Regions from separate parts of the Brevibacillus schisleri genome, predicted to be linked through region 3. Evidence: riboswitches for the same ligand, from Rfam matches in the RefSeq annotation. Region 3 holds a riboswitch; each other region holds the start of a gene.
The links. Region 3 has a riboswitch for cyclic di-AMP ahead of ACUUHJ_RS03635 (CAP domain-containing protein). Riboswitches for the same ligand answer to the same signal wherever they lie in the genome.

Region 1 (3,329 bases), 240 kb from region 3:
CCGCCTAGCACCGCTCCTTTTACGATGACACCCAACAAACGCTGCTGCTCGCCCACTACCGCAATCGGGACATGCAGGTCTGCCATCATCGGGAACAAGCTGTGCAGACGTGCGTCAGGCGAAACGGTAGGGAGGTCGGTTTTCATGATTGCCTCCAGCGAATCTCCCGTACTGATCGCGAGTGATACGTCATACGCCGTAATCAATCCGAGCAGTGTGCGCTTTTTGTCCACGACGTACAAGCTGGACACACCATTATCCATCATGAGTTGCAGCGCCACTCGGGCCCCTTTGTCAGGCGTGATTGCTTCTGCCCGTTTCATCACATTTTCAGCAACGAGCACCCTGGACAGGTCGGCATCCTCCACGAACTTCCGCACGAATTCATCCGCGGGGTCTGCCATGATTTCTTCAGGGCGGCCGATCTGAATGATCTGCCCGTCTTTCATAAAGGCAATCCGATCGCCCAGTCGCAACGCCTCATGCAAGTCATGCGTAATGAACAGGATCGTCTTTTTCATCGTCATCTGAAGCTCCAGCAACTCATCCTGCATATCTTTTCGAATGAGCGGGTCCAGTGCACTGAACGCTTCGTCCATCAAGAGAATATCTGGATTATTAGCCAATGCCCGCGCCAGCCCGACCCGCTGGCGCATCCCTCCGCTCAGTTGATCCGGGTGCGCATTTTCCCACTCGGTTAATCCAACGAGCGCAAGTGCTTCCCGTGCTTTTTCTTGCCGGAGTCCTGGCGGTACTTGCTGAATCTCCAAACCAAACTCCACGTTTTCTCGTACCGACCGCTGCGGAAACAGGGCGAAATTTTGAAAAACCATCCCGAGCTTCTTCCTCCGCACCTCACGCAAAGCTGCTGCCTTCATGTCCACGATCTCTTCCCCATCGATCTCGATGCTTCCGCTCGTTGGGTCAATCAGTCGATTACACAGTCGGATTAAGGTGGACTTGCCGCTGCCTGACAGGCCCATAATGACGAAGATTTCACCTTCCTCGACTTCAAAGCTGACCTGATTGACACCGATGGACTGGCCGGTTTGCTTGTAAATTTGTTCTTTTGTACGTCCTTCCGCCAGCAGCTTCAAGGCCAGCTCGGGCTGCTTGCCGAACACTTTTGTAAGTTGATGGACTTTCATTTTGGACATGATATCCCTCATCCTTCGTTTTTTCGTAAATGGAAAAAGCCCGCGAAGTTTCGACACTCCAGCAAAACCAAGTAGGCACGCTTGATTTTTACTCGTGTTGAAAATCCGCAGGCTTACGTAATACCTGGCGTCCATTTTCAGGACTCCCTGTACTCTGTCTTCCTGATTTCGATTGTCAGCGGTTTATGTCGTACCGACTGCCTCTCAGCGATCCACACCATTCCCTTCACGTTGTATCGGCGTAAGCTGCTCGTCGGTATTTCCATAAAAAATAGGCCGATCCATTCTTTTTCTCCAGAACAAAGGTCCCAAAGAAAAAGCCTGTATCGGCCTATCACACGCCCGCAAGGAATCCCCTTGTTGCGCACTATATGCCTAGACTTTATCCATCCATGACCTTCCCTGCTTTGGCCGACGAGGTTAGCTGACGGGTAGGATGGCAGAGAAGACATTTCCTCATCCCTCCTGATCACTCAGGATTAACCCCAAAAGATTGGTTCCCCCGCTTCCGAGAATATCGGAACTAGGCCGTATTGTGTTTTGTTGCTTATTTGATCGTGATTGTGATTTTGATTATACGCTCGCTTCCAGTTATTGTGAACGTTCGTTTTCGTTGAATCAAACAGAATAGCGCCTTTCTTAATGAGTCGCATTGATTTAGATGGTTCATGCTCATCCAATTGAAGAATCTCTTGGCTATCTTTCCCTTTTTACACACAAACCTCTACGCATACACGCTCCTCATAGGAAAAGCGCTGACTGATGTCCGTGACAACCTCCCAGTCATCCTCCCCGACCCGGATCGAATAAAGCAGCTCTCGCCCCTGAAATTGCACATGAGATACCTTTCCGACAACGCCTTCCATTCCTTGCTGCCACGCTGCGAGCTTCAATTGATCGGGACGAACCGGCAATATTTGCTGAGCATGAAAGGAAGAAAAGTCTCGGGAAACGGCAATCGGTACCGCTGGCTCTCCTTGCCTCTCCAACAGAAAGGTATTGGGGCAAGACCAGTTTCCTTTTAAGAAGTTGGCCCGTCCCACAAACTTGGCGACAAAAGGAGATTGGGGCGAATAGTATATATCATGCGGGCTACCTGCTTGTTCCACCCTCCCGCCTTTCATTACGACGATCTGATCCGCCATAGCTAGTGCCTCTGACTGATCGTGTGTGACGTAGACGATGGAAGTACCCAGCTCGCGGTGAATAAATTGGATTTCTTTGCGCATTTGCATACGCAGCTCTGCATCGAGACTGCTCAATGGCTCGTCCATCAGAAGCAGCGTAGGGTTAAATACGATGGCCCGCGCCAGAGCAACACGCTGCTTTTGTCCACCAGAGAGCTGATTGGGAAATCTCTCTTCCATTCCTCCGAGACCAACCATCTCCAGCATTTGTGCCACCCGTGCCTTTGGTTTATCTTTGTAAGCGGCAGGCACGTGCTTTTGATGTTGCAACGGAAACACCACATTCTCATAGACAGTCAAATGCGGCCAAAGTGCGAATGACTGAAACACCATACCAATCCGCCGCTCCTCTGGCGGCTTTCTTCTTGCCTGGTCCGCTACGCACTCTTGATTGATCCAGATTTCTCCGCTGGTAGGCGATTCAAAACCTGCCAATAGCCTAAGCAGTGTGGTTTTTCCGCAACCGCTCGGCCCGAGCAAAGCAACGAATTCCCCTTGTCCAATTTGTAGATCCAGATGGTGGAGCGCCGTCACATCTCCGAATTTTTTGGAAACGCCCTTCACTCTTGCACTGTTCATCCCTGTACCCTCCGTTGCCAATATCGCTTCCATAAACCGCCAATTGTCAAAGCCAGCAGGATGGCCACTACGATCAACGAAGAAAGGGCCGTGCTATGAGTCGTTGATCCCGCCTGCTCAAAGCTAAAAATAACGACACCGATCGTTTCCGAACCGGATGACCACAGAAGCGATGATATTGTCAATTCAGTAAATGCTGTCAGGAACACCAGAAACAAGCCTGTTGCCATTCCCGGTGCATAGAGCGGAAGCAAAATCCGGGACCACCTCGTCCAAAATCGCCCACCATTGATCCGTGCTGCTTCTTCTACTTCCTTGCCCACCTGCATAATGGAGACCGTACTGCTTTTTACTTGCAAGATCAAAAAGCGAGTCACATACGCAATCAAAATGAGCCAAACCGTTC
Region 2 (3,329 bases), 420 kb from region 3:
AGGCTCAGCGATAAACCGCCGCAAAAAGACCAAGAAGTCCTGCAAGAATCGTACCTCCTAGGGGAAAAGCAGCCTGATGTACACAGGCTGCCGAATTGACACAATCTATTCTACACCTTATCCCCCAGTTCCTGTTGAATTAGGATTGTACTGGTTTGGCTACCGGTGTTTTCACTTCCTTAATGGATGCTTTGATGCTGGCAAGTTCTGCATCGAGATCATCCTTTTCCAGTTCAGACAAAGCGTTCTCCCAAGCGCGGTTCGTTTGACGCCATTGCCCGCTCATTTGCGCTTCTGCTTCCATGCGCATGACTTTCTCTTCCATGCGAGCGAAGCCACGGCCTGCGGACTGATTGCCGATACCGACAACTGCTTGATTGACTTGCTTTTGGGTACGAGCTACTTGTGCACGTGCCATCAGTGTGAACTTTTTCGCACGCATTTTATAGAACTCTTCCTTCAGCTCAGCCAGCTTCTCGCGCATTTGCGTAGCTGCCTCGGATGCTGACAGGTAGAGAGTTTCATATTCCGCTGCACGGCCTTCGTACTGCTTCTTGTCAGCGAGTGCTCGACGAGCCAACTCGTCTTCTCCTTCAGTCAAGGCGAGCTTGACTTGGCGATCACGTTTTTCGATCAGAGCATTGGCTTCGTCCAATTGCTGACGGAATTTCTTTTCCAGTGCAACCTGACGGGCAACCGCTACTTCAACTTGTCCGATTTCTACTTCCATGTCACGCATATATTGATTCAGCATTACTACCGGATCTTCCATCGAATCCAATGCATCATTTACCGAAGCTACTGTCAGGTCACGCAAACGTTTAAAGATACTCATTATTTTTTCCTCCTCATCATATCACATCATATTGTTCATCCAAAAGACTCTTGCGACATTGGCGTTACTGTGGGCGTCTTCTTACATCTCTCTCCCAAGTGTCCAGCGTATCTTCCTTTAATACTTTTTGGGCCCATTCACGCTCCCAAGCAGGTGGCGCTTGTTTAGGTTCTTGGCTGGGACGCAGTAAGCGATATCCCAGATAAATCACCCCAATGGCCAGAAGCGCGTGAAACAGTAGGTCAAGCTTGCCAATCAACATCAGGAACCCGAATAGGAAGACCAGGATTCCCCAAAAACGTGAACCGGTTTGTCCCATGATCTTTTTGGCACCGTATATCATGATCACGCCGGGAATGATAAACCCGAGCAAGTCTCCGATATCGATCCCCACCAGATCGAGAAGAACCAACCCACCGACTAGCAGCAGAACCAGCCCGAGTAGTACTTTGCCAGACCGTTCGCTCATTACTCGCTTACCTCCATTCGTTTTGCATGTGGTGCTTGTGGAACGTTATGCCCTTATTGTAGCCCTCGGTATAGGCTTCCCATAACGGGCGTGCGGTTGGTTTTTCCCTCCGTCCTTGGACGGAGACATTTTCCTGCCTTAATCGGACGAGCTCTCCCGCAAGGCAGGAATAAGCCCGCGTCGAAGGGCGGCTTGCACTGTCGAACGAAAACGTTACAGCATTTGACGGTATCTTTGTGACGAATATGTGAATGAACAGATAAAAAGAAGGAAAAAAAGGACTGGCGTAGAATCTTAGTAAGAGTGCGTGTAAAAAAACATCGAAAAATAGCCGAATTCCGCTTAGCGGAAACGGGGGAACCACGTTTTTGGGGTGAATGGTTGCTACTCCTAGCAGCCTAGGGCGTCCTTTCGACCGAACCCTTCAGCTAACCTCGTAGGCTCACGAAGGGAGCAGTTTCTTTTGCGCAAGATGGTTTTATCTTTATTTATGGCTGGATTACTTGCTATGGGGGCAGGCGCTGCACAGGCTGCTGAGGAGAATACTCTCCATGAAGTTGTCAGTGACTTGTACGGTACCCCTTACAAATCTTCCGGCTCGTCCAAAAAGGGCTTTGACTGCTCCGGTTTCACGCGCTACGTATTTGATGCGTTAGGTGTAGACCTGCCTCACAATTCTGCTTCCCAGTACGAATTAGGTACAGAGGTAGACAGAAAAGATTTGCAACCAGGCGATCTCGTATTCTTCAATACGAACGGTCGCAGCATTTCTCACGTGGGTATCTACATCGGAGACGGCACATTCGTGCACTCGGAATCTGGTCGTGGAGTCGTCAACACCAAGTTGAACGATCCATACTACTGGAGCAAGCGTTATGTAGGCGCCAAGCGTCTCAATGCTCCTGTTCTAGCGAAAGCAGAAACTCCGAATAAGGAAAAAGCGGTGCAAGCTGCATCGTTGCCGGAAAAACCAGCTAAAAAATAGTCATTCGGCAAAATAATAAAAGCCAGGGACACTACGTCTCTGGCTTTTTCTGACGAAATTTAGTACCTGGTCTAAAGAGGTACCCTCACATATTAGAACAACTTAATAACTTACGGGGTTTCTTCCCCTGATAAGGTCAAAGCATGTTATGATAGACAAGACCCATTCTTTGAATGGTATTCCTTATTAATAGAAGTAACTGGGGGTTGTTCCGGTGAAAGATCACATTTTAATTGTCGATGACAATCTGGAGATTATTGAACTGCTAGAAGACATTTTGGAGAACGAGGGCTTCAGCGTTTCTTCTGCTGAAAGCGGAGAAGATGCTCTCTCGTTGCTCAGCCAAGGTGAGCGTCCCAACCTGATCCTTTTGGATATTATGATGCCCAACATGAGTGGCTACGAGCTCTGCTCTCAAATTCGCCGTGAGTGGGATTTGCCTATACTGTTTCTCAGTGCCAAAGGAAAAGCGGTAGATAAGGTAGTCGGTTTCGAAATCGGCGCAGACGATTACATCACGAAGCCTTTTGATACAGAAGAGCTGCTCGCTCGCATTCGTGCCCACCTTCGTCGCTATGAGCGCATTCGCAAGCATACCGAAGAGCAGCCTGAGAAAGAAACAGCCTCTTCTCCAATTACGGTTTTGAAATTCAAGGACTTGGAAATTCATAAAGAAACGTATTCCGTATATGTATGTAACCAAAAGATCGAGCTCTCTACCAAGGAATTCCAACTGCTCACCTTCCTCGCAGAAAATGCGGGCATCGTCTTTACAAGAGAGCAAATTTATGACCGTGTTTGGGGATATGGTTATGGCTCCCTCAATACAGTGACGGTCCATATTAAAAACCTCCGTGAGAAGCTGGAAACAGAACGTCAATTCATTAAAACACAATGGGGGACAGGCTACGTATTTATCGGGGAGAAGCTTTAAATGAGCTTGCGCAATAAAATTTTTCTCTCCTTCATTGCCTTGCTCACACTCAACATTTTGTTGTTTAAATTTGTTTTTCAAGACATTATTGTCGCTCAACTCAAAA
Region 3 (3,329 bases):
ATCGAAAATACAGGCCTCCAACCTGAACTCGTTCGTGCACTTGTACGTGAATCATTTGCAGTTGGGGCTCTGCCTTTGGTCACCTTAAAAGACCAGGAAGTCATGCGTGCACTCTATCAAGGCACGAGCGAAGAACATATGGCTCTGATGGCAAAATACGAATATGACCGGATGAAGGACATGGACGCTTACATCGCCATCCGCGCTTACGACAACATCAACGAGTATGCTGACGTACCAGAAGACAAAATGGGCATTTACGCTCGCGTCCTGTATCAACCTGTACATACGAACGAGCGCGTTCCGAACAAACGCTGGGTTGTACTGCGCTACCCGAACAAGTCGATGGCGCAGCTGTCCAAAATGAGTCTCGAGAGCTTTGAGGACTTCTACTTCTCCGTCTGCAATCTGGACTACGCGAAAATGTCAGCTGCCATGACTCCGTTGAAAGAGCTGATGGAGCGCACTGATCGCGTACGCATCGTCGGTCCAAAAACGGACCTGCGCTTCTCCATTAAAGGAATCAATGCCATCAAATGTGACGGCAAACGCAATATCCCGGATGGCGAAGTATACACCGCTCCTGTACGTGATTCCGTGGAAGGAACCATTTTCTACAACGCCGCATCGATCTACAACGGCATTACCTTCAATGATGTTCAGTTCACTTTCAAAGAAGGCAAAATCGTAGAAGCGACCAGCTCCAATACGAAAGCATTGAACGACATCCTCGACACGGACGAGGGCGCACGCTATATCGGAGAATTCGCGATCGGCTTCAACCCGCACATCCTCCACCCGATGCTGGACATCCTGTTTGACGAAAAAATCGCGGGCAGCTTCCACTTCACGCCAGGGAATGCTTACACAGTAGCAGACAACGGCAACCGCTCCTCCGTTCACTGGGACTTGGTCCAAATCCAACGCCCTGAATACGGCGGCGGCGAAATCTGGTTTGACGATGTGCTGATCAGAAAAGATGGGCGCTTTGTGTTGCCAGAGCTGGAAGGCTTGAACCCGGAGAATTTGATTTAAGTGCAATGAATGAAAAAATGGGTTAGGGAATGAGGCTCCCTAGCCCATTTTCTATTGTTCAGAGAAAATAAAGTATGAGACTGATGCTGTGAGGCGACACTGTCAGCGGGCTTGAACACATTGGCCACCTCATATTCGACGACTTGGCCGAGCAGCAGGCTTGCTTCATTCAAGAGATATTCTTATTAATCCTACCAAATTTTACGGGTTTCTTTCACCGGTGAATCTCTGTTATTCTAGGTCATGCCAAACAAAACAGCCGAAACTTCCTCTCGAATGGAAGTGCGGGGGATCTTTTTTACTTGCAGATGAGAGATCTGCATGGGGTGAATCGCCAAAGTGCGTAGGGTTGTTTCCTCAATCCGAATCCGTCAACTAACCTCGTAGGCCAAAAAAAGGAGACGATGTGAATATGAAACGCCTTGGTACTATTGCAATCGCAACATTGGGATTGGGATTTGTTCTTTCCGGCTTTTCTAACACAGCTTCTGCCGCTACCACATGTCCGCAATACGGATATCAACCATATATGCAACCTGTCCAACCGCAAATGCAAGCACCTTACGCAGCACCAGCGAATCAACAGCAGCCAGCTCAACAGCCAGTAAAACAAGCTAACCAACAAGTGGATGCTTCCTCTGTTGGGAAGCAAGTAACTGATTTGGTAAACCAAGAGCGTGCAAAAGCAGGTCTGAAGCCAGTGGAACTGGATGCTTCCCTGAACAAAGTTGCACAAGCAAAAGCGACTGATATGTCCAACAACAACTACTTTGACCATACAAGCCCTACGTATGGCTCTCCATTTGACATGATGAAACAATTCGGTGTATCTTCTATGACCGCGGGTGAGAACATCGCCATGGGTCAACACACCGCTGAGGAAGTCATGAACCAATGGATGAACAGTGAAGGACACCGTCAAAACATCATGAATCCTTCCTTCACCAAAATCGGTGTAGGCTTTGTGAATGGATACTGGGTACAAGAATTCATCGGATAATGAAATTAGATATAAATGCCGAGTCCTCTAGCGGGGACCCGGCTTTCTTGTTTTTTCCCAGCCTTGTCTGGAGTGGCCTTTGAACATCTATCAATCTCCGTGAAAAGCCAACAGCTAGCTTTATACGCTTTATTCAGATTTACTTCCCATTTCTAGTTCGTTTGTCTTTTCTTCAACCACCGATTCCGCACCTTCTCGAATTTTTTCTACAACTTCTCCAGATTTGAGTTGCCTGTGCGAAGGGAGATCTAAAAATGTAGAAGCACGTTGATCGAGCCACAAGCTTTCCTCACCTTCCCTATCAGTTGCAACGAAGATAAACCCACCTGAATAACTAAAGTACGTAATGTTTGCATCTTCCCCGAGTGTATTTTTCATGTTCTCGTAAAGGTCAAACAATTCAGGACCAGTTTTTTCACCACCAGCCATGATTGGCTCTGTATCTGTTGCTATAACGATACCTTTTACTTCATCCTCTTCCATAATGAACGAAAGTTTTTCATCCGTTGAAGATAGTAGTCCTTGCATATTCGTATCGTTATAGTTACGTATTTTATCCGCTTCTGGTAAAACAGCTCCCTGAATCGAAAAGTTTGACAGGGTTACATTCCTACTCGATTTGCTTAAGGGGTAGTTCTCTTGGTTACGTGCCTGTTCCATATTTTTATATGCCTGTAATGCTTCCTTATCCCCTTGGTTAATAGCCCCAGCCCAAGTAGCTGATGATATTCCAGCAACAATTAGCGCACCTATCAATGTCCATGTGTATTTATTCATAACTCCCCCAAAGTTAATTCACTTCGATACAGGAATATTATACCATTTTTTAAAATCTCTATGAATTATGAAATAAAAAAATGGAGACATTGAAGCATCTCCATTTTTTTACTTTTGCCATCATTTCATCCATACGGCAACCTGACCTCAAAACACGTATGAATCAAATCACTTTGGACAGAAATCGTTCCCCGATGCTTCTCGACGATATTTTTGGCAATAAACAAGCCGAGTCCTGTGCCTCCTCCTTGATGCGTTCGCGCTTTGTCGCCTGTAAAAAACATTTCAAAAATATGCGGCAGCGCCTCCTCAGGTATCTGGTCGCCGTAATTCATGATTTGCACAACCACTTCATCGCCCTCACGATAAGCGTTCAAATCGATAAACTGGCCATCGCCCCCGTAGCGTATCGCGTTGGTCAGGATATTCTCAAATACGCGTGCCAGCAGCTCCCCATCTCCCACGATCACTAATTGAGCAGCAACCGTACACCGCGCGACGAGCTCATTTTTCTCAA

Region 1: another riboswitch for cyclic di-AMP. It lies ahead of ACUUHJ_RS02400 (quaternary amine ABC transporter ATP-binding protein); the one in region 3 lies ahead of ACUUHJ_RS03635 (CAP domain-containing protein).
Region 2: another riboswitch for cyclic di-AMP. It lies ahead of ACUUHJ_RS05625 (C40 family peptidase); the one in region 3 lies ahead of ACUUHJ_RS03635 (CAP domain-containing protein).

The regions. Positions count from the first base shown of each region.
Region 1 covers NZ_JBVNDM010000001.1:447,551-450,879, reverse strand. Annotated here, with positions in the region: gene ACUUHJ_RS02400 (quaternary amine ABC transporter ATP-binding protein) at 1-1,157, opposite strand, end outside; cyclic di-AMP (ydaO/yuaA leader) riboswitch at 1,551-1,697, opposite strand; gene ACUUHJ_RS02395 (ABC transporter ATP-binding protein) at 1,868-2,923, opposite strand; gene ACUUHJ_RS02390 (ABC transporter permease) at 2,920-3,329, opposite strand, start outside.
Region 2 covers NZ_JBVNDM010000001.1:1,111,973-1,115,301, reverse strand. Annotated here, with positions in the region: gene ACUUHJ_RS05640 (class I SAM-dependent methyltransferase) at 1-45, opposite strand, end outside; gene ACUUHJ_RS05635 (PspA/IM30 family protein) at 140-835, opposite strand; gene ACUUHJ_RS05630 (LiaF transmembrane domain-containing protein) at 900-1,304, opposite strand; cyclic di-AMP (ydaO/yuaA leader) riboswitch at 1,624-1,763, shown strand; gene ACUUHJ_RS05625 (C40 family peptidase) at 1,768-2,289, shown strand; gene ACUUHJ_RS05620 (response regulator transcription factor) at 2,504-3,223, shown strand; gene ACUUHJ_RS05615 (sensor histidine kinase) at 3,224-3,329, shown strand, end outside.
Region 3 covers NZ_JBVNDM010000001.1:688,799-692,127, reverse strand. Annotated here, with positions in the region: gene ACUUHJ_RS03640 (aminopeptidase) at 1-1,035, shown strand, start outside; cyclic di-AMP (ydaO/yuaA leader) riboswitch at 1,283-1,440, shown strand; gene ACUUHJ_RS03635 (CAP domain-containing protein) at 1,448-2,035, shown strand; gene ACUUHJ_RS03630 (hypothetical protein) at 2,165-2,812, opposite strand; gene ACUUHJ_RS03625 (sensor histidine kinase) at 2,938-3,329, opposite strand, start outside.